Regions from separate parts of the Klebsiella planticola genome, predicted to be linked through region 2. Evidence: predicted binding sites of a transcription regulator. Region 2 holds the regulator's gene; each other region holds the start of a gene.

Region 1 (7,200 bases), 1.1 Mb from region 2:
TTTGTCTGTTATCGAGATGCCATTGATATGCCAGTAGTTGGCATCCAGCAGCAGGCCATGAATAACCGCCTTGCCGTTGGCCTGCAGCGTTTTTACCTTTTCTCTGAGCCCGCTGGCCTGAAGCGGAATCATCGTTTGCGGATAATCCCCGGCGGCTAAGATAATCTTTCCGCCCGGAGGCAACAAATCGACCGCGGTGGAGAGATCGAGCGGAGAATCCAGCGTCCCTTTCGCGTCAGACTGCCCCTCAGGGGAGACATGCAGCGTGTTCCCTTCAACACGCTGGTTGCGTTCAACCGTCAGGCTTTGCGTAATGGGTTTTTGGCCGCTGGCGGGGGTAAAAACAATTTCAAAGGTACTGTTCTCTTTGAGCGTCGCGGGTTGAGTAAACATCTCACCGGCTTTGACCTTTTTATTCATCCCAATCGTCACCTCATCCTGACGAACAGTGAAATCGCCGTCGTCACTGGCCCGGGCCTGCAATACGTAATCTGCGCTCTGGCTTTGTACGCCTGAGGCGATTTGCATCACCACCGGCCAGGTTTTGGCAACATAGGGCTGCGAAGCAACGATATTTGCCGGGGATGTCACCAGAGATGCATGGCTGACGGTGATTTTGGCGTTACGAGAAGCAAAAAAGCCAACGTAGTAATTGTCTTTATCCTGTTGCGTGATCAGATCGGCATGAGGCACTTTTTGACTCACCCACTTATCGCTGCCGACGGGCGCCCATGATGTGACAAATCCCTCGTTGGTACGTTCGAGTCTGAGCTGGAAGTCCGGTGTCTGCTTAAGATCGATATTCTCTTTATAACTCAGCCGGTTGATAGTCGAACCTGCGTTTCCCCACGGTTGCGCGATCCCTTCCCGGGTAATGGCCTGGAGTTTGACGCGCGAGCGATCTTTTTTATCCTGGGTCATAATCGCGTTCATGACCATATTGGATGCTGCCGGAAACTCTTCGTAGCCAACCACTAAAGGCTGCTGCCGCGGATGGCCGATAACATCGCGAACCAGCAGCCCTGCGCCCTCCTGTGCTGCCGGAAGGGCGCCATTTTCCGGACCAAATTGATCCACCGTCACCGTGGCCTGCAGGATGAAATTCTGTCGGGCCGGTAGTTCAGTATAAAAGAAGGTCAGACCGTCGTGCGAGTTGGCTATTTTTCCGCCCCGACTCTCAATGGTGACAGGAGCCTGGAGATTGGCAACAGCCTGCGGAGCCAGTTTTTTTCCTGCTATCGTTACATCGTTAACGCCGATTTTTTCCGGCAGTACGTTGGAGGAAAAATTCACGTCTGTTGATTGACCAAAAGCGATGCCTCGCCAGACATGCTGCTCGTCAGCCTGCAGCGGTAATGCGATAATTGTGCTGCAAAGGGCTAATGCCAAAGGTATTTTTTTATTCATTTTTGTCTCCTGGGTAATTATTGAGCAGCATTATCATAATAATGAAATGGTGTTTCTATTTGTTGCGTCACAATTAACGAATATTGAAACTGTGTTTTATTTTATTACCTTGCTTTATTCAGGTGTCAAAAAAACAGGAAAAGCAGTGAGATAGCAGGGATTTATCTCCCTTATGCGCGTTTTTAGGAGATAAACTTATTTGCAGCGGTGAAAAAGAGCACCATAAAATGGTGTATATCGTTGAGCCAGGGCGTTTTATCCTCGTCTCGTTTCATGATGAAAAATATGTAGATATTTCAACGTGAAAGGCTTTTACTTTTCGTTCTAATTGTTGTCAGGATGCGTATGTCAAACAGTGCGATGAGCGTGGTTATCCTTGCCGCAGGCAAAGGGACCCGCATGTATTCCGATCTTCCTAAGGTGCTGCACTCCCTGGCCGGGAAGCCAATGGTGCAGCATGTTATTGATGCGACTAAAGATCTCGGTGCTTCGGCCGTACATCTGGTGTACGGGCACGGTGGCGATCTACTGCGCCAGACGCTGCATGAAGATAATCTTAACTGGGTCTTGCAAGCTGAACAGCTCGGTACCGGCCATGCCATGCAACAGGCGGCACCGTTCTTCCATGATGATGAAGACATCATGATGCTGTACGGCGATGTTCCGCTGATTTCCGTTGATACGCTACAACGCCTGCGCGCGGCGAAGCCACAGGGCGGCATTGGCCTGCTGACGGTGAAGCTGGACGATCCGAGCGGATATGGTCGCATTACGCGTGAAAACGGTCAGGTTACCGGCATCGTGGAGCATAAAGATGCCAGCGATACGCAGCGTCAGATTCAGGAAATTAACACCGGTATTTTGATCGCTGGTGGGGCGGATTTAAAACGCTGGCTGGCGAAGCTGACGAACAACAATGTGCAGGGTGAATACTACATCACCGATATTATCGCCATGGCGTATCAGGAAGGGCGTGAAATCGTTGCCGTTCATCCGCAGCGCTTAAGCGAAGTTGAAGGGGTAAACAACCGCCTGCAGCTGTCGCGTCTGGAGCGCGTTTATCAATCCGAACAGGCGGAAAAACTGCTGCTGGCAGGCGTGATGCTGCGCGATCCGGCGCGTTTTGATCTCCGCGGTACCCTGAAACATGGGCGCGATGTGGAGATTGATACTAACGTTATCCTCGAAGGCAACGTGGTTCTGGGTGAACGCGTGAAGATCGGCGCAGGCTGCGTGATCAAAAACAGCACCATTGGCGATGACTGTGAGATCAGCCCGTATTCGGTTGTGGAAGATGCTCATCTGCAGGCTGCCTGCACCATCGGTCCGTTCGCGCGCCTGCGTCCTGGCGCCGAACTGCTGGAAGGCGCGCATGTTGGCAACTTCGTAGAAATGAAAAAAGCGCGACTGGGTAAAGGCTCGAAGGCAGGTCATCTTTCCTACCTCGGCGACGCGGAAATCGGCGACAACGTGAATATCGGCGCCGGTACCATTACCTGTAACTACGATGGTGCAAATAAATTCAAAACCATTATCGGCGACGATGTGTTTGTCGGTTCCGACACTCAGCTGGTGGCGCCGGTGACCGTGGGTAACGGCGTCACGATTGCCGCCGGTACGACGGTCACGCGCGATATTGCCGACAACGAACTGGTTTTAAGCCGTGTGCCGCAGGTCCATAAACAGGGCTGGCAGCGTCCGGTGAAGAAGACGTAATGTTTGGATTGTCGCCGGGGGGGAAACCGCCCGGCGAACCAGGATGAGAGGATCAATATAGGTCCCCGTCCGCAGGCAGTACCATAAAAATAACCCCACTCTCTACAAGGCTCGGGGCGCCCGTAACGCGGGCAAATACAGGTCAGCGACAACGCATGGCATAACGCCATTATCAGGAAATTTAACTATGTGTGGAATTGTTGGCGCAGTCGCGCAGCGTGATATTGCTGAAATCCTTCTCGAAGGTTTACGTCGTCTGGAATACCGTGGATATGACTCTGCCGGTCTGGCAGTGGTTGATAACGCAGGGCATATGTCCCGCGTTCGTCGTCTCGGTAAAGTCCAGATGCTGGCTCAGGCGGTAGAAGAGCACCCGTTACACGGTGGTACGGGGATTGCCCATACCCGCTGGGCAACGCACGGTGAGCCGTCTGAAGGTAACGCGCATCCGCATGTTTCTGAACACATTGTGGTGGTCCATAACGGTATCATCGAAAACCACGAACCGCTGCGCGAAGAGCTGAAAGCGCGTGGTTACACCTTCGTCTCTGAAACTGACACCGAAGTGATTGCTCACCTGGTGCACTGGGAGCTGGAGCAGGGCGGCACGCTGCGTGAAGCGGTACTGCGAGCCATTCCTCAGCTTCGCGGCGCCTACGGTACGGTGATCATGGATTCCCGTGACCCGTCAACGCTGCTGGCAGCGCGTTCCGGTAGCCCGATGGTTATCGGTCTGGGTATGGGGGAAAACTTTATTGCCTCCGATCAGCTGGCTCTGCTGCCGGTTACCCGTCGCTTTATCTTCCTCGAAGAAGGCGATATCGCGGAAGTGACTCGCCGCAGCGTGACCGTATTCGATACCAAAGGCGTGCAGGTGAAACGTCAGGAGATCGAATCTAATCTGCAGTACGACGCAGGCGACAAAGGCACCTACCGTCACTACATGCAAAAAGAGATTTACGAACAGCCGAATGCGATCAAAAACACCCTCACCGGGCGCATCAGCCATGGCGAAGTGGATCTCAGCGAGCTGGGCACGCATGCGAATGAAATGTTGTCTCAGGTTGAACATATCCAGATCGTAGCCTGCGGCACCTCGTATAACTCCGGCATGGTTTCTCGCTACTGGTTTGAAGCGCTGGCGGGCGTGCCGTGCGATGTGGAAATCGCCTCTGAATTCCGCTATCGCAAATCGGCGGTGCGTCGCAACAGCCTGATGATCACGCTTTCCCAGTCCGGTGAAACCGCGGATACGCTGGCCGCGCTGCGTCTGTCAAAAGAGCTGGGCTACCTCGGATCGCTGGCTATTTGTAACGTGGCGAGTTCTTCTCTGGTCCGCGAGTCCGATTTGTCGCTGATGACCAAAGCGGGCACTGAGATCGGCGTGGCCTCGACCAAAGCCTTTACCACTCAGCTGACCGTATTGCTGCTGCTGGTGGCAAAACTGGCGCGCCTTAAAGGTCTGGATGCCGCCGTTGAGCATGATATCGTTCATGGGCTGCAGGCGTTGCCGAACCGTATTGAGCAGATGCTGTCGCAGGATAAGCGTATTGAAGCGCTGGCCGAGAACTTCTCCGATAAGCACCATGCGCTGTTCCTTGGCCGTGGCGATCAGTATCCGATCGCGCTGGAAGGGGCGCTGAAGCTGAAAGAGATCTCTTATATCCACGCGGAAGCCTATGCGGCCGGTGAGTTGAAGCACGGTCCTCTGGCCCTGATTGACGCCGAAATGCCGGTGATCGTCGTTGCGCCGAATAACGAATTGCTGGAGAAGCTGAAATCCAACATTGAAGAAGTTCGCGCGCGTGGCGGCCAGCTGTATGTCTTCGCCGATGGCGAGGCGGGTTTCAACAGCAGCGACAATATGCACATTATTGAAATGCCGCATGTTGAAGAGGTGATTGCGCCGATCTTCTACACCGTGCCACTGCAGCTGCTGGCCTATCACGTTGCGCTGATTAAAGGCACTGACGTCGACCAGCCGCGTAACCTGGCGAAATCGGTCACCGTAGAGTAAGCCAACACGCATCAGACAAAGGGCTGCCATCCGGCGGCCCTTTTTTTATTTCCGGCGATCGTTTTTCAGTGCTCTGGTGAAAAATGCCGCTGCGCGGGTTTATGACAAACCGTCATCTTCGACTACGATTTTAAGTGTCATAAAAAGAAAATTTTTCTGCAATCTTACGGTCACTTAAATAATTAACAGTATGATTTATATTGTTTTTATTTTCACCAGTCGGCTGTCTTTTTGAGTGTCATAAAACTGTAATAATTCGTACATTTTACTGTCACCTCTTTGTCCTATTTTGCTCACCATAGCCTCGAAACAACGATTTACGAATCCAGCAGGAGACATTATGAACGTTATGCGTACCACCGTCGCAACAGTTGTCGCCGCGACCTTATCGATGAGCGCTTTCTCTGCATTTGCAGCTGCAAGCCTGACTGGCGCGGGCGCAACTTTCCCTGCACCGGTGTATGCCAAATGGGCTGATACCTATCAGAAAGAAACCGGCAATAAAGTGAACTACCAGGGCATTGGCTCTTCCGGTGGTGTAAAACAAATTATTGCTAACACCGTCGATTTCGGTGCTTCTGATGCTCCTCTGGCCGATGACAAACTGGCTCAGGAAGGCCTGTTCCAGTTCCCGACCGTGATCGGTGGCGTGGTTCTGGCAATCAACCTGCCTGGCGTGAAGTCGGGTGAGCTGGTTCTGGACGGTAAAACTCTGGGTGATATCTACCTGGGCAAAATTAAAAAGTGGGATGACGAAGCGATCGCTAAACTCAACCCGGGTATGAAGCTGCCGTCTCAGAACATCGCCGTGGTTCGTCGCGCCGATGGTTCCGGTACTTCCTTCGTGTTCACCAGCTACCTGGCGAAAGTGAACGAAGAGTGGAAATCTAAGATTGGCGCGGGTTCTACCGTTAACTGGCCGACCGGTCTGGGCGGTAAAGGTAACGACGGCATCGCCGCTTTCGTTCAACGTCTGCCGGGCTCCATTGGCTACGTAGAATACGCGTATGCGAAGCAGAACAACCTGGCCTACACCAAACTGCTTTCCGCAGATGGCAAGCCGGTCAGCCCGACGGAAGATAACTTCGCTAACGCGGCTAAAGGTATCGACTGGAGCAAATCCTTCGCACAGGATCTGACTAACCAGAAAGGTGAGAATGCATGGCCGATCACCTCAACCACCTTTATCCTGGTACACAAAGCCACGACCAAACCAGAACAGACTGCTGAAGTGCTGAAGTTCTTCGATTGGGCGTACAAAAATGGCAGTAAAGAAGCCAACGCACTGGATTACGCAACGCTGCCGGAAAGCGTGGTTGAGCAGGTTCGCGCTGCATGGAAAACCAACGTGAAAGACAGCAGCGGTAAAGCGCTGTACTAAATACCGCCAGACTTTAAGCTGTCCGCCAGTGGCAGCTTAAAGGATGATGTGTATAGCATTACCTTTGCCCGAAAGGTCAGTAAAATACTGGCCTTTCGGGCCCGAACTTAAAGAGTAATCTATGGCTGCAACCAAGCCGGCATTTAACCCTCCGGGGAAAAAGGGTGACATAATTTTCGGCGTGCTGGTCAAACTGGCGGCGCTGATTGTGCTATTGATGCTGGGCGGCATCATCGTTTCCCTCATCATCTCTTCATGGCCAAGCATTCAGAAGTTTGGTTTTTCCTTTTTGTGGACCAAAGAGTGGGATGCGCCCAACGAAATTTTCGGTGCGCTGGTGCCTATCTATGGCACGCTGGTGACCTCATTTATTGCGTTGCTGATCGCCGTTCCGGTGAGCTTTGGTATCGCGCTGTTCCTGACGGAGCTCTCCCCTGCCTGGCTGAAACGCCCTCTTGGTATCGCCATTGAACTGTTGGCGGCCATCCCAAGTATCGTTTACGGCATGTGGGGCCTGTTTATCTTTGCTCCGCTGTTTGCTACCTACTTTCAGGAGCCGGTGGGCAACGTCCTGTCGACGATTCCGTTTGTCGGGGCGCTATTTGCCGGTCCGGCATTTGGTATCGGTATTCTGGCGGCGGGCGTTATTCTGGCCATCATGATTATTCCGTACATCGCC
Region 2 (7,200 bases):
AACCAGGATCACCAGCGCAAAATAGATCACGCTGTAAATCATCAGCGGCATCGCGCCGTCGCCGGTCAGCGGGGCAATCCCGACTTCAAAAGAGACCGTTGCGGTACGCGGCGTCGCAAACAGCGGGCCAACGGCCAGGTAACAGACCACCGCCAGCAGGATGCCGGCCACTTTGCCAATCGGCGTACTCAGGCTTTCCACGCCGCCGCCGACTTTCGCCAGCGCCACAACCGTCAGCACCGGTAAACCCACGGCGGTAATCAGAAAGCCAATAGCGGCGGTCCAGACGTGTTCACCAGCCTGTAAACCCACCATCGGAGGGAAGATAATGTTGCCTGCGCCAACGAACAACGCGAAGGTCATAAAGCCCAACGCGATAATGTCGCGAGATTTTAACTGATGGGTCATAAATTCATTACTGCCTGTGGATGTGGTGTTGTTAACAAACGGAAAATACCGTGTCTTCCCCTGAGGGAGGATACAGCGGTGGTTGCCGGAAAAATCAGCGGGATATGCTCCCGAACACGCGTGGGAAAGAATTGTTTTTTGAATTACCACGCAAAAACAGTCTGTCTGCGACTGCATGGGGGGCAATTTAAACGCTTATAACGTTTTAATGCAAGGCGGGATCGCAAAAGCAGATGATTATGCTAAGTCTATTTTTATGAGCGGGATTATTGACCATATCTAAGGAAAACCTCCGGCTAATCATGCGAACAAAAAAGCAGCAGGCGTTCATTAATTACGCGGCTAAAAAGTGACTGCAAACGAAAATGACCAGCCGAAGCTGGTCATTGGCAAGTCATGTTGACAAGGGCGCGTTCAGGCGCTTTTTTTGGCAATTAAACGTTCCGGGAGTAAGAAACTAAAACGCGTCCCTTTGCCTACCGTACTCTCAATTTCCAGGCGACTGTCGTGATGATTTACCGCATGTTTGACAATCGCCAGCCCAAGACCGCTGCCGCCGGTTTGCCGCGAACGCGCCTTATCCACGCGATAGAAGCGCTCGGTCAGACGCGGAATGTGCTCGGGCGCAATCCCCGGACCGTTATCCTCGACGCTGAACAACGCGCCATGCGGCGCCCGTTGCCAGCTGACGGTAATCTCCGTCCCCGCTGGCGTATGGTTAATCGCGTTATACACCAGATTGGACATCGCGCTTCGCAGCTGCTCTTCGTTGCCCAGCACCAGCAGCGTCTCATCGACGTGGAAGTGGAGCGTCTGCTTCTGCTGGCTGAGCGTCTGGGCTTCTCGCTCCACCACCCGCAGCATCATCGGCACGTCGATTTTGTCATTCATGGCCAGCGTCGGCGCCGCTTCAATCCGCGACAGCGTCAGCAGCTGCTTGACTAACCCCTCCATGCGCTGGGTTTGCTCGCGCATCGTATGCAGCGCTTTTTCGCGCGTCATCCCTTCCAGCACCTGCTCCTGCATCATCTCCAGATAGCCCTGCAGTACCGTTAACGGCGTGCGAAGCTCATGGCTGACGTTGGCAAAAAAGTTGCGCCGCGCGCCTTCCAGCTGGTGCATCTGCGTCACATCGCGCGCCACCATCAGCCACTGTTTGTCGCTGTAGGGCATGACGCGGATCTCCAGATGACGAGCAGTATTGAGGACCAGATTGAGCGGCTTTGAGAAATCCCTGTTTTTGAGGTAGTGAGCAAATTCAGGGTAGCGCAGGAGGTTAAGAATATTTTGTCCACTGTCGTCCGGCCAGCGCAGATTGAGGATCTGCTGAGCCAGACCATTACACCAGAAGATGGCCCCCTCCTCCGTCGTCAGCACCACCGCATCGGGCAACGACTCCGCCCCGCTACGAAAGCGTTTGATCAGACTGCCCAGTTCGCGTCGGCGCTTTTTATTGCGCATCTGCATCTGGTGAAGGCCGTAGAGCAGCGGTTCCCAGCTGCCGCTTCCCGGCGGTGGCGTCATGCTACGGTCGACCCATAGCCACCATGAAAGACGTAATAAATTCCAGAAATGCCAGATGAGAAGTCCGGTTACTGCCGCCAGCAAAAACCACGGCAGATAACCCACCACCGCCCCAAGAATCAGGGCCGGGATACAACATAAGAAAAGCTCAAGCGCCAGCCTTTTCCATGACAGCCGTTCCAGCACGGTTCACACTCCTGTCGAGATTCAGAAACGGGCGGAGAAACGATATCCCGTGCCGCGGACCGTTTGTACCATCCGGTCATGGCCGCTATGTTCCAGCGCTTTACGCAGACGGCGAATATGCACATCCACCGTTCTGTCTTCTACATACACGTTCGTCCCCCAGACGTGATTCAGCAGCTGTTCACGGCTGTAGACGCGTTCCGGGTGAGTCATAAAGAAGTGTAGCAATTTAAACTCCGTCGGCCCCATGTCCAGCGGACTTTCTCCGGTCATCACGCGATGGGAAGAAGGGTCAAGGCTAAGCCCTTGCATTTCAATCACTTCTTCCACAGCCATCGGCGAAATACGGCGCATCACCGCTTTGATTCGCGCCACCAGCTCTTTCGGTGAAAAAGGCTTAGTGATGTAATCATCGGCGCCGGTTTCCAGACCACGTACACGATCCTCTTCTTCACCGCGGGCGGTGAGCATGACGACCGGGATATCGCGGGTCATCGCCTCACGCTTGAGCAGCTTGATAAACTGGAGACCCGATCCGCCCGGCAGCATCCAGTCGAGGAGAATCAAATCAGGCCAGGGTTCATTGAGTTGATTCACCGCACTGTCATAATCTTCCGCCTCGACGGGCTGAAAGCCGTTTTGCTCAAGAACAAAGCAGACCATTTCGCGGATCGGAGCTTCATCTTCAACGACCAGAATTCTTCTCGCCATTATTTACCCTGTATTTTTTAGCCATCAGTATAGAGTGCGGCGCCATTATGCGTCAGTTTTGTGACAGATTTATGAAGAAAATGACCGTCATATGATAGCGGATTTTGAATAATGACAAGGAGTAACAATCGATCCTGCAGGCGTTAAAGGGGCAACCTGCCGGATGACAGGTATATAATGCGCCCATGCTTTTTCGCCAGGGAATACTTATGCGCATCATCCACACCTCTGACTGGCACCTTGGCCAGAATTTTTACAGCAAGAGCCGCGCCGCCGAACACTCGGCCTTTCTCGACTGGCTGCTGACCAGCGCGCAGGCGCACGAGGTCGATGCCATTATTGTCGCCGGCGACATCTTTGATACCGGCTCGCCGCCAAGCTACGCTCGCGAGCTGTATAACCGCTTTGTGGTTCAGCTTCAACAGACCGGCTGCCAGCTGGTGGTACTGGCGGGCAACCACGATTCGGTGGCGACGCTGAATGAATCCCGCGATATTCTGGCCTTTCTGAAAACCACGGTGGTGGCCAGCGCCGGCCATGCCCCCTTTATTCTGCCGCAGCGCGACGGCACCCCCGGCGCCATATTTTGCCCGGTCCCCTTCCTGCGCCCGCGCGAGCTGGTCACCAGCCAGGCCGGACACTCCAGCGGCGAAAAACAGCAGCTGCTGTTGAACGCCATCAGCGACTATTATCAGCAGCAGTACGAAGCGGCCTGCGCCCTGCGCGGCGATCGACCGCTGCCGATCGTCGCCAGCGGCCACCTGACCACCGTCGGCGCCAGCAAAAGCGATGCGGTGCGCGATATCTACATCGGCACGCTGGAGGCATTTCCCGCCAGCCATTTTCCCCCCGTTGATTATATTGCCCTCGGCCATATTCACCGGGCGCAAAAGATTGGCGGCAGCGAACATATTCGCTACAGCGGCTCCCCCATCGCCCTCAGCTTTGATGAGACAGGAAAAAGCAAAAGCGTCAATCTGGTGACCTTCACCGACGGGCAACTGACGGAGGTGCTTCCTCTGACGGTGCCGGTGACGCAGCCGCTGGCGGTGCTGAAAGGCGATTTCTCCAGCATCAGCGAACAGCTCACCCAGTGGCGGGACGCCCCTCAGGAGCCGGTCGTCTGGCTGGATATTGAAATTACCAGTGACGAATATCTCCATGATATTCAGCGCAAAATTCAGGCTCAGACCGAAGATCTGCCGGTGGAAGTGCTGCTGGTTCGCCGCAGCCGCGCCCAACGTGAACGCATCCTGGCGGGCGAGCGGCGGGAGACGCTGAGCGAACTGCAGGTCGAGGAGGTGTTTGAACGCCGCCTGGCGCAGGAAACGCTGGAAGAGGCGCAGCAGCTGCGCCTGACGCAGCTGTTCAACGAAACGCTGCATAGTCTGAATGGTGAGGAGCACCTGTGAAAATTCTGAGTTTGCGCCTGAAAAATATCAACTCGTTAAAAGGCGAATGGAAAATCGACTTCACCGCAGAACCGTTCGCCAGCAACGGGCTGTTTGCCATCACCGGCCCCACCGGCGCCGGGAAAACCACTCTGCTGGACGCTATCTGCCTCGCGCTGTATCACGAAACGCCGCGTCTGAGCAGCGTCTCGCAATCGCAAAACGATCTGATGACCCGCGATACCGCCGAATGTCTGGCGGAAGTGGAATTTGAGGTCAAAGGGACCGCCTATCGCGCCTTCTGGAGCCAGAACCGCGCCCGCAATCAGCCGGAGGGCAACCTGCAGGCCCCGCGCGTTGAGCTGGCGCGCTGCGACGATGGGCAGATCCTCGCCGATAAAGTCAAAGATAAGCTCGAACTTACCGCTTCGCTCACCGGACTGGATTACGGTCGCTTTACCCGCTCAATGCTGCTTTCGCAAGGCCAGTTCGCCGCGTTCCTCAATGCCAAACCGAAAGAACGCGCTGAGCTGCTGGAAGAGCTGACCGGCACCGAAATCTACGGTCAAATTTCAGCACAGGTGTTTGAAAAGCATAAACTTGCCCGCAATGAACTGGAGAAACTTCAGGCCCAGGCGTCCGGCGTTCTGCTGCTGAGCGATGAGCAACAGCAGGCATTACAGCAAAGTTTGCAAGCACTTACTGATGAAGAGCGTCTACAGCTCGCTGAGCAAACCCGCCTGCAGGCGACGCAGCAGTGGCTGCTGCGCCAGCAGGAGCTCAGCGCGGAAGCCTCGCAGTCGCAGATCCGGCTACAGGAGGCGCAGCAGGCGCTGGAGCAGGCCCAGCCGCAGCTCGCTGCGCTGCTCAACGCGCAGCCGGCAGAGCAGCTGCGTCCGCTGTGGACCCGGCAGCAGGAGCAAAGCGCCGAGCTGGCGCAAACCCACCGCCAGGTGGAGGAAGTGAATACTCGCTTACAGGACAGGCTGCGGCTGCGCGCCGGGATTCGCCTTGCCGCCAGCCGGCAGATGACGCGCTTACAGGATGCCCATCACGCCCTCAACCTGTGGCTTAAAGAACACGATAGCTATCGCCAGTGGGGAAACTCGCTGGCGGGCTGGCGGGCCGTCTTCCAGCAGCAGGCGCGCGATGCCCAACAGCAGAACGCCGTGCAGCAGAGCCTGGCGGAAACCACTCGCAAGCTTTCGGAGCTGCCGCCTGCGGCGCTGACGCTGGATGCCGACCAGGTTACCGCCAGCCTGGCGCAGCACGCCGCCGCTCGCCCGCTGCGCCAGCAGCTTTCGACGCTGCACAGTCGACTGTTGCCGCTTCGTCAGCGTCAGCAGCAGTTGCAAACCGCGGAGCAGGCCCGCCGCGAGGAGCAGGAAAAGCTGGAAACAACCCTGGCCCAGCGCCGGCTGGCATACAAAGAAAAACATCAGCAATTCAGCGATGTGAAGGCTATTTGTGAGCTGGAAGCGCGCATTGTCGGGCTGGAGGAAGAGCGCGCTCGCCTGCAGCCCGGGAGCCCTTGTCCACTGTGCGGTTCCAGCGAACACCCGGCGGTCGCGCAATACCGGGCGCTGGAACCCGGCGTGAATCAGGCCCGCCGGGATAGTCTGGAGCGTGAAGTCAAACAGCTGACGGAAGAAGGCGCCCAGCTACGCGGTCAGCTTGAGGCACTGCTTAAACAACAGGTTAAAGAGAAAGAAGAGCTGGACTCACTCCTCCAGCAGGAGCAAGCGCTCACCTCGCAATGGCAGACAACCATCAGCGGACTCCATTGCGAACTGCAGCCGCAGGATGATATTCCCGGCTGGCTGGCGGCCCAGCAGGAGAGCGAACAGCAGCTGTATCAGCACCAGCAGCGACTGGCCTGGCAGGCCCAGCAGCAGGCGGGCGAGCAACAGCTCAGGCAGCTCCAGCAGGAGCAGGAACAACGGCGCGCGCAGCTGGAGGCGGAACTCTCGCCCTTCGCGCTCAGCGTTCCGCAGGCCGATCGGACGGCGGAGTGGCTGGCGCAGCGGGAAGCAGAGAGCCGCCTGTGGCAGGAAAAACAGAACCAATTTGTTGCGCTTCAGGAGCAGCTTCAACAGCTGACGCCGCTGCTGGATACGCTTCCGCAGACAGAGCCGGAGTCCCTTCCGCCAACGGACGAGATAGCCGATCCGGCGCCGCTGACGGGCTGGCGTCAGGTGCACGACGACTGTTTGGCATTGCAAAGCCAGTGGCGGACGCTGAGCCAGCAGGAGAGCCAGCAGCAGGAAGCGCTGCGGGAGACGCAAACCCGGTTCGCTGCCGCACTCTCCAGCAGCCCGTTTGCCGACCAGCAGGCCTTTCTCGCTGCCATGCTCGACGAAGAGACGCGCCAGCGGCTGGAGCGGCTTAAACAGACGCTGGAAAATGCGGTACAGCAAAATAACGCCCTGGCGCTGCGCGCCCGCGATGCGCTTGCCCGGCATCAGCAGCAACCGCCGGCAGACGTCGACCTCACCCAACCGCTGGAGCAGGTCCAGGCCCGTCTGCTCCAGCTGGCGCCGCAGCTGCGGGAAAACAGCGCCCGCCAGGGAGAGATCCGCCAACAGCTGAAACAGAACGCCGGGAACCAGCAACGCCAGCAGACATTGCATCAGGAGATCGCGCTGGCCGGGCAGCAGCTCGAGGACTGGGCATGGCTTAATGCGCTGATCGGTTCTAAAGAGGGCGATAAGTTCCGTAAATTCGCCCAGGGGCTAACGCTGGATAACCTGGTCTGGCTGGCGAACCATCAGCTCAATCGCCTGCACGGGCGCTACCAGCTTCAGCGCAAGGCCAGCGAAGCACTGGAGCTGGAAGTGGTTGATACCTGGCAGGCGGATGCGGTACGCGATACCCGAACCCTCTCCGGCGGTGAAAGCTTCCTTGTCAGCCTGGCGCTGGCGCTGGCGCTGTCCGATCTGGTGAGCCACAAAACGCGCATCGATTCGCTGTTTCTTGATGA
Region 3 (7,200 bases), 2.3 Mb from region 2:
CAGCAATGGCGGTGGGGCGCTGACCGAAGCCGTTTCGCTATCTGGCCTGTTTATTCCGTCTGGCCCGGTGGTTCAGGTCCGTGACAACAATGGCAAAGTGCGTGAAGACAGCGATACCGATGGCGTGGTGTACTATAAAGGCCCGCTGGTGGTGTTGGTCGATCGTTTCAGTGCTTCGGCCTCTGAAATCTTCGCTGCCGCTATGCAGGACTACGGTCGCGGCTTAATTGTTGGCGAGCCGACCTTTGGTAAAGGCACCGTTCAGCAGTATCGCTCGCTGAACCGGATTTACGATCAGATGCTGCGCCCTGACTGGCCGGCGCTGGGCTCCGTACAGTACACCATTCAGAAGTTCTACCGCATTAACGGCGGCAGTACCCAACGTAAAGGTGTCACGCCGGATATCATGATGCCGACCGGGAGCGAAGATCGCGAAACCGGCGAGCAGTATGAAGATAACGCGCTGCCGTGGGATAGCGTCAATGCGGCGACCTACGTGAAATCCGGTGATTTGAAGCCGTTCGATCCGCAGCTGCTGAAGCTGCATAATGAGCGGATTGCCAAAGATCCTGAGTTCCAGTACATCATGAAGGACATCGCTCGCTATAACGCAATGAAAGATAAGCGTTATATCGTTTCTCTCAACTACGCCCAGCGTGAGAAAGAGAACGAAGAAGACGACGCGACGCGCCTGGCGCGGATTAACGACCGTCTGAAGCGCGAAGGTAAACCGCCGCTGAAGAAACTGGACGATCTGCCGAAGGACTACCAGGAGCCGGATCCGTATCTTGATGAGACGGTCCACATTGCGGTAGACCTTGCGCATCTTGAGAAAGAGATGCCCGCGGTAGAACCGCCGGTCAGCAAATAAGCACCCAACGGGCACAATGATTGTGCCCGTTTTTCTTTCCGTCATCCTCCAGGCCGTCCTCTCTTATACATACAAAATGTCAACAACTTACGCGGATGTCAGTTCGTCGTGACAAAATGTAAAGTTGTGTTTTTCTCGTGACTTAGCGGGGCCTGATCGTTGAAAATTAGCGTTCTACCCATACGATATGGGTAATCGCATAGTGCGTTTTGTTAAATCGAGGTTAAAAGAAAATTATGATGCGAATCGCGCTTTTCCTGTTGACCAACCTGGCAGTGATGGTGGTCTTCGGGCTGGTGTTAAGCCTGACGGGAATTCAGTCAAGCAGCATGACCGGGTTACTGATCATGGCGCTGCTTTTTGGTTTTGGTGGATCGATCGTTTCGCTGATGATGTCGAAATGGATGGCGCTGAAATCCGTGGGTGGGGAAGTGATTGAGCAGCCGCGCAATGAAACGGAACGCTGGCTGATGAACACCGTCGCGCAGCAGGCGCAGCAGGCGGGTATTGGCATGCCGCAGGTCGCCATCTACCACGCGCCGGATATCAACGCGTTTGCCACCGGCGCCCGCCGCGATGCTTCTCTGGTCGCCGTAAGCACCGGGCTGCTGCAAAACATGAGCCGTGATGAAGCTGAAGCGGTCATCGCCCACGAAATCAGCCACATCGCCAACGGTGACATGGTCACGATGACGCTGATTCAGGGGGTGGTGAACACCTTCGTTATCTTTATCTCGCGTGTTATCGCGCAGATTGCCGCCGGCTTCCTGGGCGGAAACCGGGATGACAGTGAAAGCAGCAACGGTAACCCGCTGATTTACTTTGCCGTAGCGACCGTGCTGGAACTGGTGTTCGGTATTCTGGCCAGCATCATTACCATGTGGTTCTCGCGCTACCGCGAATTCCACGCCGATGCCGGGTCTGCCAGACTGGTTGGTCGTGAGAAAATGATTGCCGCGCTGCAGCGCCTGAAAACCAGCTACGAACCACAGGAAGCCAGCAGCATGATGGCGTTCTGCATTAACGGTAAGGCGAAGTCAATGAGCGAACTGTTCATGACTCACCCGCCGCTGGATAAGCGTATTGAAGCGCTGCGCAGTGGCGAATACCTGAAGTAACGTTGTTGCTGAGTAGGTAAAAAAATCCGCCGCCCGAGGGCCGCGGATTTTTTTATGGCTGAAGCCTGAGGAGGGCGGCTATTGCCCAGGCCGGGGCTGAGTTACGCGAAGCCCACTGACGGTTGCGGCAATCACCGCCAGTCCACCGGCCAACAGCAGTGCGCTGTGGGTGCCGCTGTTGCCCTGCAGGTTAAGCAGCAGGGCAACCAGCGCCGCACCGGTACTTTGACCGAGCAGACGCGCGGTCCCGAGCATTCCGCTGGCACCGCCGCTGCGATGGGCCGGTGCGGAAGAGACAATGGTATGGTTGTTTGGCGACTGGAACAGGCCAAAACCGGCGCCGCACAGCGCCATGCGCCAGATAATATCCAGATCGGAAGGCGTGGAGGGCAACAGCGCAAGGCCAAACAGGCCGCAGGCCATCACCAGCAGGCCGATTGCCCCCAGTAATCCCGCGTGCACTTTCTCAATCATATAACCTGCCAGCGGCGCCATCACCATGGTAGCCAGAGGCCATGGCGTCAGCAGCAAGCCGGTTTCTACTTCGCTGCGGCCCATCATCGACTGCAGGAAGAAGGGCAGGGAAACCAGCGCCAGCATTTGCGCGCAGAACGAGCAAATGGAGGTGCAGATAGACAGGGAAAACAGCGGGATGCGCAGCAGGTCAATCGGCAGCAGCGGGACCGGCATTTGCAGCTGGCGGCGCACAAAAAAGAAACCGATAACCAGCATCGCGGCCACTTCCGCAAGTACGAATCGTCCCGACTGACCCTGGGCAAAACCGCCGAGAGCGGTGATCAACAGGCCAAACGTCAGCGCATTCATTATGGCGCTGGGAAGATCGAAGCGGGTGATTTTGCTCCGGCCAACGTTTGCTGGCAGGTAACGCATGGCGAGGATAAGCGAAACAATCCCGAGCGGAATATTAATAAAAAAGAGCCATTGCCAGGAGGCAACCGAGAGAATAGCGGCTGCAATGGTGGGGCCGGCGGCCGATGAAACCGCCACCACGAAGGAGTTAATCCCCATTCCGCGCCCGAGAAAACGCTGCGGGAAAATAAGTCGGATCAGCGCTGTGTTGACGCTCATCAGGGCGGCGCCGCCAAGGCCCTGCGCGACGCGGGCAAGCGTCAGCATCTGCAGACTATGGGAGAGCGCGCAGGCGAGCGAGGTCAGAGTAAATAGTGCAAGGCCGATTTTATAGATACGCCGATAGCCAAACATATCGCCGAGAAAAGAGAGCGGCAGAAGGGCAATCACGATAGCTATCTGGTAGGCGTTGACAATCCAGATTGACGCCGCCGGCGAGGCGTTTAAATCGGTGGCGATAGTCGGCAGAGCCACGTTGGCAATTGCGCCGTCGAGCACCGCCATGGCCAACCCTAAAACGATGGTCAGAATTGCGCCGTAGCGCTGCGGCAAAGGCAGGCCATCGGCAATGTTTTTATCCATGGTGAATGTATGTCTTTATGGTAATTATTCTCTGAGTAATGATTTTAGCATTGATTATTCGGCTGTATGTCGCAGATTTGTAACGAATGAGCAGAAGAACGATTGCGGGGGCCGCGATGCGAATTTATAATAAAAACCGGTTCTGATTTTTATAAAACAGTTACGATGAGGTGATAAATGGCAGTTGCAGATTTGGATAAGCAGCCAGATTCTGTCTCTTCGGTATTGAAGGTTTTTGGCATTCTGCAGGCGCTTGGTGAAGAGCGTGAAATTGGCATTACCGAACTGTCCCAGCGCGTCATGATGTCAAAAAGCACCGTTTATCGCTTTTTGCAAACCATGAAATCGCTGGGCTATGTGGCGCAGGAAGGCGAATCTGAGAAATACTCCCTGACGCTCAAGCTGTTCGAGCTGGGCGCGCGTGCGCTACAGAATGTCGACCTGGTCCGCAGTGCCGACATCCAGATGCGTGAACTTTCGCGGCTGACGAAAGAGACGATCCACCTGGGCGCGCTGGATGAAGACAGCATCGTCTATATCCACAAAATCGACTCCATGTACAACCTGCGGATGTACTCGCGTATCGGTCGCCGCAACCCGTTGTACAGTACCGCTATCGGTAAAGTGCTGCTGGCGTGGCGCGATCGCGCTGAAGTTGAGCAGATTCTTGAAGGCGTCGAATATAAGCGCAGCACCGAGCGGACCATCACCAGTACGCAAGCGCTGCTTGACGTCCTGGATCAGGTGCGTCAGCAGGGGTACGGTGAAGATAATGAAGAGCAGGAAGAGGGGCTGCGCTGCATCGGCGTACCGGTTTTCGACCGCTTTGGCGTGGTGATTGCCGGCCTGAGTATCTCTTTCCCGACGCTGCGTTTCTCAGAAGAGCGTCTGAGTGAATACGTGGCGATGTTGCACACGGCGGCGCGTAAGATTTCTGAACAGATGGGCTATAACGACTATCCATTCTGATCCGAATGGCACTGTGGTCAGTTAAACGACAGCGGGAATGCGCTTCCCGCTGTCGCTTTTACGCATCAACCTTTGTCGATAACGGTTTCGCTTTTGCGTAAAATCGGGCAGTCGGTAACACCGATAATACCGCTATCAGAATGAACGTATTGTGCGGTACTGGTGCCGCGAGCGGTCAGATATTTACACTGAAGCCCCAGTCCCGCAGCATTCTGATTGCTGCCAATAAGAATGCCATAGCCGCTCAATAATATACCAATCCATACGATAGCCAGTACTACAATGGAACGAATGATTAATCGCATTGTTGCCTCATGGTTTGCATTATCCCTGCGCGTATTTTGACAGCTACACGTATTGAAACAAGTCTATGATTCCTAAACTTGTCTTTCGTATTACAGTTAGCCACGGTTTAAGATGCTCATGTTATCCTGGAAACATCTGATACTGATGCGGAGAATGGAGTGAAAAAAGTACGCTGGGTTTTGCTGATAGTCATCATAGCGGGCTGTTTGTTGCTGTGGACTCAGATGCTTAACGTAATGTGCGATCAAGATGTACAGTTTTTCAGCGGCATCTGCACAATCAATAAGTTTATCCCCTGGTAAGACATTTTTATGACGACCGATTTCCTTCTGCTGCGCGAGTGGTAGAATGGACGCCTTCTCTTTGAGGTGGTGAAATGAGTGAGTTACTGAATCCTGGGATCTTAAATCTGGCATCGTTGGCACTGTCCGTTGTGCTGCTTCTTGTCGGTTTGTTGTTATGGTTTTTTGTTAATCGCGCAAGTTCGCGCACCAATCAGCAGATTGAACTGCTGCAGGCGTTACTGGACCAGCAAAAGCGGCAAAATGCGCTGCTGCGCCGTCTCTGTGAAGCCAATGAGCCTGAGAAACAAGAGGTTACTAAGACTTCGGCGGGAGAGAAAGACGATGACGACTTTATCCGTCTCGTCGCCGAACGGTAGCTGACTGACAGGTGTGCACCGGGTCGGTGTGCACCTGGATCTAAGGAGTCGTTATAACTTTTTCTTATCCTTTCCGATCGTTTTGTTACACTTCCTCGCCCCCTGAGTGTGTTCCTGCTCCCAATTCTGGCTATTGACGTCATTGATTTTTTAGTTAATCAAATAAAATAATAACAATCTGTTTTAATTGTCTGATGAAAAAATATCGTCATTAATGCTTCACGTTTAAATTGTATTATAAATAATATTTATAACGGAAGCGGATGACGATTTTATATCTTTACCTCCGCAGAATTTAAGCGAAATTTCAACTATCGATATGACCTTTTATACGCATCATTATGCACTGGCCCTGACCCTGTGTGCTGAAAATGTGGTGTTTGAATAGCCGGGTGCCTGGACGAACCGAAGTTGTTGAGCTATGGTAAAAAAGTTGCAACCATCGGGTTTGCTATAATTGCGAATCCTGCGGTAGCAGCGAGGGCAACCCTGGGCGGCAAAGACGCATAAATGTGCAGGTGATCAAATGATTACCTTATAATTTGTGCGGAGGATCGAGACACGTTTAAAAATGGCTTGCCATTATTTACGTTGTATGTGATAACACCTTTCGGGTTAAACGAGGTACAGTTCTGTTTATGTGTGGCATTTTCAGTAAAGAAGTCCTGAGTAAACACGTTGTCGTTGAATACCGCTTCTCTGCCGAACCTTATATTAGTGCCTCATGCAGTAATGTGTCAGTTTTATCTATGTAAGCGCCTGTGGGCGAAGAAAACAGTCTAAGGAATTTTGCAAATGGCAAAGATTAAAGGTCAAGTTAAGTGGTTCAACGAGTCTAAAGGTTTTGGTTTCATTACTCCGGCTGATGGCAGCAAAGATGTGTTCGTACACTTCTCCGCTATCCAGGGTAATGGCTTCAAAACTCTGGCTGAAGGCCAGAACGTTGAGTTCGAAATTCAGGACGGCCAGAAAGGTCCGGCAGCAGTTAACGTTACTGCTATCTGATTCAAGACCACTCATCTTGTAAGAAAAGCCTCGCCTCTGCGGGGCTTTTTAGTCTTTATTGCAAAACATTTCCATTTTTCCCCCTCCGTCGCGCTTTGTTGCAAAACAACATCCTTATTCGCATAGTTTCGCATCCTGTTGTGCCGATTTTCTGTTAAATCAGAGGGTTGCAATATAAGGCTGGAGCTATGGTGCTAAAGTACAAAAATAAGTCAGTTGCTCATTTCACCCCTCTTCGTTTTGGGCTGTTGTGCGTGGCGATTCTCGGGTGTCTCGGAATACTGCTGGGGCGGGTGGCCTGGCTGCAAATAATTTCTCCAGATAACCTTGTAAAACAAGAAGATATGCGTTCGTTGCGCGAAGAACCCATCGACGTGCAGCGTGGAACCATCAGCGACCGCGAGAATCGCCCGCTGGCGGTCAGCGTGCCGGTGAGCGCCATCTGGGCTGACCCGCAAACCATTATGCAAAAGGGCGGCGTCGGCTATGGCCCGCGCTGGCAGGCGATGGCGGAGGCGCTGCACCTTAATCTGAGCGATCTGGCCAAACGCGTTGAGAGCCATCCGCATATGCGCTTCATCTATCTGGCCCGTCAGGTTAACCCGGAACAGGCCGAATGGATCGACAAACTGCACCTGCCAGGGATCAACCTGCGTGATGAGTCGCGCCGATTCTATCCCGCGGGGCACGTGGCGGCTAACCTGCTGGGGTTTACTAATATCGATAACCAGGGCATTGAGGGGATTGAGAAAAGCTTTAATGCTCAGCTTACCGGAAAGCCGGGGCGCCGGCTGGTGCGTAAAGATCGTCATGGACAC

Evidence for each region. The regulator PhoB, encoded in region 2, activates phosphate uptake and scavenging genes when phosphate is short. The targets are predictions, from matches to a motif close to CTGTCATAAAACTGNCNNAT.
Region 1: the regulator PhoB is predicted to act here: its motif matches at 5,376-5,395, upstream of pstS (phosphate ABC transporter substrate-binding protein PstS).
Region 3: the regulator PhoB is predicted to act here: its motif matches at 3,508-3,527, upstream of kdgR (DNA-binding transcriptional regulator KdgR).

What each region holds. Positions count from the first base shown of each region.
Region 1 covers NZ_CP026047.1:1,735,625-1,742,824, reverse strand. The annotation lists gene MC50_RS08425 (right-handed parallel beta-helix repeat-containing protein) at 1-1,407, opposite strand, end outside; gene glmU (bifunctional UDP-N-acetylglucosamine diphosphorylase/glucosamine-1-phosphate N-acetyltransferase GlmU) at 1,753-3,123, shown strand; gene glmS (glutamine--fructose-6-phosphate transaminase (isomerizing)) at 3,311-5,140, shown strand; gene pstS (phosphate ABC transporter substrate-binding protein PstS) at 5,481-6,521, shown strand; gene pstC (phosphate ABC transporter permease PstC) at 6,643-7,200, shown strand, end outside.
Region 2 covers NZ_CP026047.1:2,880,029-2,887,228, reverse strand. The annotation lists gene brnQ (branched-chain amino acid transporter carrier protein BrnQ) at 1-408, opposite strand, end outside; gene phoR (phosphate regulon sensor histidine kinase PhoR) at 823-2,118, opposite strand; gene phoB (phosphate response regulator transcription factor PhoB) at 2,140-2,829, opposite strand; gene sbcD (exonuclease subunit SbcD) at 3,039-4,241, shown strand; gene sbcC (exonuclease subunit SbcC) at 4,238-7,200, shown strand, end outside.
Region 3 covers NZ_CP026047.1:5,210,506-5,217,705, reverse strand. The annotation lists gene prc (carboxy terminal-processing peptidase) at 1-871, shown strand, start outside; gene htpX (protease HtpX) at 1,108-1,989, shown strand; gene MC50_RS25105 (MFS transporter) at 2,068-3,441, opposite strand; gene kdgR (DNA-binding transcriptional regulator KdgR) at 3,619-4,410, shown strand; gene MC50_RS25090 (YobH family protein) at 4,476-4,715, opposite strand; gene mgrB (PhoP/PhoQ regulator MgrB) at 4,875-5,018, shown strand; gene MC50_RS25080 (YebO family protein) at 5,093-5,377, shown strand; gene MC50_RS25070 (DUF2627 domain-containing protein) at 6,016-6,132, shown strand; gene cspE (transcription antiterminator/RNA stability regulator CspE) at 6,173-6,382, shown strand; gene ftsI (peptidoglycan glycosyltransferase FtsI) at 6,571-7,200, shown strand, end outside.